Panacibacter microcysteis: one gene and its partner. The protein of the gene in region 1 interacts with the protein of each later gene in a pairwise test. Links are inferred from orthologs where the notes say so. Each region holds a gene or a part of one and is shown on either strand. Other genes may lie near its edges.

The links.
Region 2: the proteins of nusG (region 1) and rho interact in binary tests that used the Escherichia coli proteins (3 or more experiments, as listed by UniProt). The link is inferred for Panacibacter microcysteis from one-to-one orthologs.

Annotation. Positions count from the first base shown.
Region 1 is NZ_JADWYR010000001.1:2,893,389-2,896,688, forward strand. Bases 201-3,166 are described here. They hold nusG (transcription termination/antitermination protein NusG), read right to left. Parts: upstream 1,999-3,166; coding sequence 1,402-1,998; downstream 201-1,401. Other genes in these bases: I5907_RS11830 (response regulator), read right to left, coding at 248-892; secE (preprotein translocase subunit SecE), read right to left, coding at 2,005-2,199; tuf (elongation factor Tu), read right to left, coding at 2,466-3,166. Outside these bases: more of tuf, read right to left, coding at 3,167-3,300. UniProt on the Escherichia coli protein: Part of the processive rRNA transcription and antitermination complex (rrnTAC). The complex forms an RNA-chaperone ring around the RNA exit tunnel of RNA polymerase (RNAP).
Region 2 is NZ_JADWYR010000001.1:1,055,547-1,058,845, reverse strand. The notes cover bases 19-2,983. They hold rho (transcription termination factor Rho), read right to left. Parts: upstream 2,354-2,983; coding sequence 683-2,353; downstream 19-682. Other genes in these bases: I5907_RS04215 (mechanosensitive ion channel family protein), read right to left, coding at 2,656-2,983; I5907_RS04225 (DUF4783 domain-containing protein), read left to right, coding at 19-390. Also shown: more of I5907_RS04225, read left to right, coding at 10-18; more of I5907_RS04215, read right to left, coding at 2,984-3,299. UniProt on the Escherichia coli protein: Facilitates transcription termination by a mechanism that involves Rho binding to the nascent RNA, activation of Rho's RNA-dependent ATPase activity, and release of the mRNA from the DNA template.

The DNA of each region.
Region 1 (3,300 bases):
AAACGATTTATTTTTTGTAGTTAAAGGGGCGTATACCAGTTATGTATTGCTACAATGGCTGAAGCGCGTTATAATGAATGAAGTATGTTTAGTTTTAAATATCCCCTCTTAAACCCGGCCGGTAAATTATTTAAGAAGAGTTTCGAACCAGCAAATGGTGCCACAGGTTAGCTACCTGTTTTATTAATCTCGCTGCAAATTTCCCTATCAGTAATGCTTTGTACAATAGCTAATTATGGCTATTTTTTTAAACGATATTTTTTTGAATGGCGGTTGCCACAGCTTCCGAAACACTGTGTACATGTAGCTTTTGATAGATGTTCTTTATATGGTTATTTACCGTATTTACTGCAATAAAGAGTTCTGCTGCAATCATTTTATGGCTGTAACCTTTTACCAGCAAATTCAGTATATCCATTTCGCGATTGGAAAGATTGAAGAGTTCTTTATTGGCTTTGTCAGATTTTTTATTGAAATGCCCAAGCACACGGCGTGCAATAGATGGTGTCATGGGTGCACCACCATTCACTACTTCAAGAATACCTTCAATCATTTTATCGTTGGGTGCATTTTTTAAAATATAGCCATGAGCACCAGCGAGCAACGCATTAAAAATTTTATCATCTTCCTCAAACACTGTTTGCATAATGATGAAAGTGTCCGGGAAATATTTAGACAGCAGTTTTACACCTTCAATGCCATCGATACCGGGCATATTAATATCCATAAGTACCACATCCGGAATATTGCCGCGCAGGTCGTATACGAGATTGTTACAGTTCTCGTAGTCGCCTACACATTGCATATCCTTTCTCAGACTGATCATCAGCTTTAGAGCATCCCGGCGATGTTTATGATCATCAAAAATGGCTATCTTAATTGGCTTATCCATTGCAATACGAAAGGTATGCATTCTGATTAAATGCCTGATCCTGTCTGAGTATAAAATTAGGCTTGTAATGCACGGTTTTCAATAGCTATATCAGGCTATTTTGAATTGTTGATTTACACAGTGGGAAGTGCTATCATGGAGAAGTTGGTTTACAAGGGCAAAAAGCCAGATGAAATAACAATAGACAGATATTAATAGAAAGAGAGGAGTGGAGAATACCGGATTCGAACCGGTGGCCTCTTGCATGCCATGCAAGCGCTCTAGCCAACTGAGCTAATTCCCCAATGGGCAGCAAAAATAGTGTTCCTGTTTAAACAAGCAAAAAAGAATAATGATCTTTGGTAATTTAATGGATGTAAGGCATAAAAAGGAGTGGGGCGGCACTTGCTGAAATGCAGGATGAAGTACAAGAGTGCGACGCAACCACAGCCAAATAGTAGCAATACAGCCGGGCACAGCATAAAAAAAGCCCGCCATGTAGCGGGCCTGCAATATTTTACTGTACGTGATTATGATATTTTTTCTACCTGTATGTAGTTTAGTTCAACCGGGGTAGAACGGCCAAATATTTTTACCGTTACCTTCAGTTTTTTCTTTTCATCATTCACTTCTTCGATAACACCGTTGAAATCGTTGAATGGTCCTTCAATAATTTTAATGGTTTCACCTACTATAAATGGTTCACTGAGTGTTACACCCTGGTCATTCATCTCATCAACCTTACCAAGCATCTTATTTACTTCAGACTTGCGGAGCGATATAATATTTCCTTTTGAGCCTTTCCCGTCTGTAAGAAAGTGCATAATGTTGGAAATATTACTGATGTGGTGAATAATGTCATCTGTAAGTTTTCCATCTGCCACTTCGAGCATTACGTAACCCGGGAAATAGTTTTTTTCGCGCATCACTTTTTTTCCGTTCTGCACTTTGTAAACTTTTTCCATTGGAAGAAATACCTGTTTGATGATTTCTGTCCAGCCACTGCGGGCTATGTCTTTATCAAGATATTCTTTTACTTTCCTTTCTTTACCGCTTACCACACGCAACACATACCATTTGGTTTCCGCCTGCTGCACATCCTGCTGTACGTCCTGTGTATCTGTCATGGTTGCTTACTTAAAAAGTGAATAGATCAGTTTCAGTACTTCGCTGCTTGCAAAGTCCATTAAAGATACCATAAGCATGATTAATATGGTGGCAACGAGTACAATTGCAGTGGATTGCTGCAATTGAGTGGCTGTAGGCCAGGTCACCTTATCCATTAATTCATGGTAACTTTCTTTGATGTAGTTCGATACTTTGTTCATCCAAACGATTTGAGAATTTGAGAATTTGATTGTTTGAAAATGAAAATTTTAAAAGCGGGTAAAACCGTTCTATGTACTACATTTTCAAATTTCTCAGCACGGGCACTAGGATTCGAACCCAGATCAACGGTTTTGGAGACCGCTATTCTACCATTGAACTATGCCCGTAGAAAGCTAAAAGCTATTCCGGTAGTCCGAAACAGCTTTTAGAGTATGTTTTGCAAAGATAAAATCATTTGCTAAAAGCTAAAAGCCGAAGCTTAAGCTTATTTGATTATTTCAGTAACCTGGCCTGCACCTACTGTTCTACCACCCTCACGGATAGCAAATTTCAGACCTTTATCCATCGCAATTGGCTGGATAAGTTTTACAGTAAGGCTGATGTTATCACCTGGCATTACCATTTCAGTTCCTTCAGGTAATACAACTTCACCAGTTACATCCGTTGTACGGAAATAGAACTGAGGACGATATTTGTTGAAGAATGGTGTATGACGTCCGCCTTCTTCTTTGCTCAGTACGTATACTTCGCATTTGAATTCAGTGTGCGGAGTAATAGATTTAGGCTTACAGATAACCATACCACGACGGATATCTTTTTTCTCAATACCGCGAAGCAATAAACCTGCGTTATCACCTGCCTGGCCTTCATCCAATAATTTTTTGAACATTTCAACACCTGTTACGGTAGAAGTAAGTGGCGCATCCATCAAACCAACGATTTCTACAGACTCACCAACTTTTACAATACCACGCTCAATACGACCGGTAGCAACAGTACCACGACCAGTAATAGAGAATACGTCTTCAACAGACATCAGGAATGGTAAATCAACCGGGCGCGGAGGCAACGGAATATAGCTGTCAACAGCATCCATCAGTTCTTCAACTTTAGCAACCCATTTTGGATCACCAGCCAAAGCACCTGTAGCAGAACCCTGTATAATTGGCGTATTGTCACCGTCGAAACCTTTTTCAGTCAACAGTTCACGAATTTCCATTTCAACCAGGTCCAACAATTCAGGATCGTCAACCAGGTCAACTTTATTCATAAATACTACCAGGCGAGGTACACCTACCTGGCGTGCAAGCAGGATGTGC
Region 2 (3,299 bases), 1.8 Mb from region 1 along the record:
AAATAAGTTATGAAAAGAATGATGGCAATAATAGGAGTAGCTTTTGCAATGAGCGCTTTTATTGTTGTGGGAGATATTGATAAAATTATAAACGCACTTAGTGCTGGTAATGCAGCGCAATTCAGCAGTTTTTATGATGATTTCCTGGATATAAAACTTCCGGAAAAAGATGAGATAAAGAATGTTGGAAAAAACCAGGCTTCAATTACTGTAAAATCCTTTTTTGATAACAACGGTATCAAAGGTTTTGAGAAGACCTCTCAAAGAGAAATGGGTGGTACCATGTACCTTACAGGCAGGTTGAAAGGGGAGAATAAAAATTTCAACATTACACTATTAATGAAAGACCGGGGCGATAAATTATCGATCATTTCGATAAGAGTCAATTAACTTAAACCCGCCGGAAGGCGGGTTTTTTTATGCGATCGACCAGCCTTTTTTTGTGGGGTTAGTGGTTCCGGAAACCGGAGATGCCATGAAAACCAAACGTACAAGTGAGTGACACAACCGGCGATGCCATAAAATACTACAGTTGACATGCAACATTCATTCGATTGAAGTGCATGAAGTACTGTTGCCCGAAACAAAGGTTTATACTCAGCTAAACCAGGCAGGTAGTGCAATAAAAAAACCATCCTTTTGCCGGATGGTTTTTTTATTGCAGGCAATATGAAATATGATTTTATCCGTTCATGCTGGCCAGGAATTCTTCATTGCTTTTTGTACCACGCATACGTTTCAGCAATTCACTCATTGCTTCTTCTGTATTCATGTCGTTGATGTATAAACGCAAAATATTCATTCTTTGCAAAACTTCCCTGTCAAGCAGCAGATCGTCTCTGCGGGTTGATGATGCCACAAGATCAATAGCAGGGTAAATACGTTTATTGGCAAGGCGGCGATCCAGTTGCAGCTCCATGTTGCCGGTACCTTTGAATTCTTCAAAGATAACCTCATCCATTTTACTACCTGTTTCAATCAAAGCTGTTGCCAGTATAGTCAATGATCCACCGTTTTCTATTTTACGGGCGGCACCAAAGAACTGCTTGGGTTTTTGCATGGCATTGGCTTCTACACCACCGCTAAGTACTTTACCGCTGGCAGGGGCCACTGTATTGTGCGCACGTGCAAGACGTGTAATGGAATCCAGCAAAATCACTACATCGTGGCCGCATTCTACCAGCCTTTTGGCTTTTTGCAATGCAACGGTAGAAACTTTTACGTGTTTCTCTGCCGGCTCATCAAAGGTTGAAGCAATAACTTCTGCCCTTACGCTGCGCTCCATGTCAGTAACTTCTTCAGGGCGCTCATCTATCAATACTACCATCAGGTAACATTCAGGGTGGTTTGCGGCAATGGCATTTGCCACTTCTTTCAGCAGCATTGTTTTACCAACTTTTGGCTGGGCAACAATTAAACCACGCTGGCCTTTACCGATAGGTGTAAAGATGTCCATGATACGTGTGCTGTAATTGGACGGCTGGGTAAAGAGGTTGAGCTTTTCAAAAGGAAAAAGCGGTGTAAGATAGTCGAACGGTACGCGGTCTCTTACATCTTCAGGGCTTTTGCCGTTGATGCTTTCCACTTTAAGTAATGCAAAGTATTTCTCACCTTCTTTTGGAGGGCGAACCGCTCCAAAAACAGTATCACCGGTTTTTAAACCAAAAAGTTTTATCTGTGAAGGAGAAACATATATATCGTCCGGAGAGGATAAATAATTATAATCAGAAGAACGGAGAAAGCCATAGCCATCAGGCATCATTTCCAGCACACCTTCAGCTTGTATTATACCATCGAATTCTATATTGAAAGCAGCATCTTTTTTACCGGGCATTTTCGGTGCCACTACTTCTTCTGCTTCATCTTCCATTTCAGCAGGCTCATCGTCGAGCATCAATGGTTCATCATCGCCCAGCATGCTTATTAAACGGCTGCCCATTTCAAGATCAGGAAGGTCGAGTTCTACAGGCCCCGTTCTTTCCGCCTTAGCCAATTTTTCGTTTTCGGCCTCAGTTATTTCAGCGGGTTCTGATTCTTCTTCTTTCTCTTTTGGTTTGCGGCCTCGTTTCTTTTCAGGAGCCGGTGCATCGGCCACAGCTTTAGCGGTCTTTGCTGGTTCAACGGCTGTTTCTGTTTCATCAGAAGTTGAAGCCGATTTAATAATTCGTTTGCGCTTTGGTTTTTCAGTTCCGTTCTTAGCTGTTGCTTCGCCGGCGTTTAAAGCCTGTTTATCCAGGATCTTGTAGATAAGTTCCTGCTTATCGGCTTTTTTAGCATTGGGAATGCTCAGTTGATCAGCGATGTCGAGTAGCTCAGGCACCAGCATGTCGTTCAATTGCAGAATGTCGTACATAAATGTTGAAAAAAAGAATGATTGATTTTAAAAACCTTTACCCGTCTTAAAAAATTGAAGATTTATGATCGGTTGATTGAGAAAACGAGTGAGCTGAGAGGGCATGACACAGACTATTCAGCTTGTTTCCGGTGCAATTATACAGCAAAATGTTCAATTGCAAAGATTTTTTTTATGAGCCAGGCACTTGTATTTCATGGAATCTCCGTTGCGTCGCACTCTTCAACGCAAGGATCTTTGTGCAGCACGGTGCATACTGGCTTTGGCTATAGAAGATGCTGTGTGGCAAAGAAAAGTTAAGATCATTCAGCATCGGCTTTTTGAAAAAATAATGTCCTTGTCGGGTAAGCAAATTCAATATGATGTTCTGCAAAAAGCTGCACCAGTTCCAGGCAAATTTGCTGGTATATATCCATTGAAAGGTTGAAGTCTGCGCTTGTTACAAAATATACCGTTTCAAATTCAATAGCCGAATCAGCAAAACCGCTAAGATGGCTGCGCTGGAATTCAACCTCCGCATGTTTTTGAACGGTCTGTGCTATCAGCGATGGAATCATAGCCAGCTTATCAGCCGGGGTTTGATAGGTAACGCCGATTTTAAAGAGTTTCCTGCGTTTTTCAAGTCGCTTGTAATTGCGGATGGTTCTTTTAACCATTTCCGCATTGGGAATAATCATCTGCTCGCCGGAAACACTTCTAACATGAGAGGTTTTAATGCCTATACGTTCTACACTGCCCACTTCAGGACCAAGATCAATGAAATCGCCCACTTCGAAAGGTTTATCAAAGAATATTACAAAATAGCTGAAAAGATCGCCGAGAATATTTTGCGCCGCCAGTGCAATGGCAATACCGCCCACACCAAGCCCTGCAACTATAGCCGTTACATCATAACCAAGATTGTCGATCATCATCAGTAAACCAATGATCCAGATTACGGCTTTAA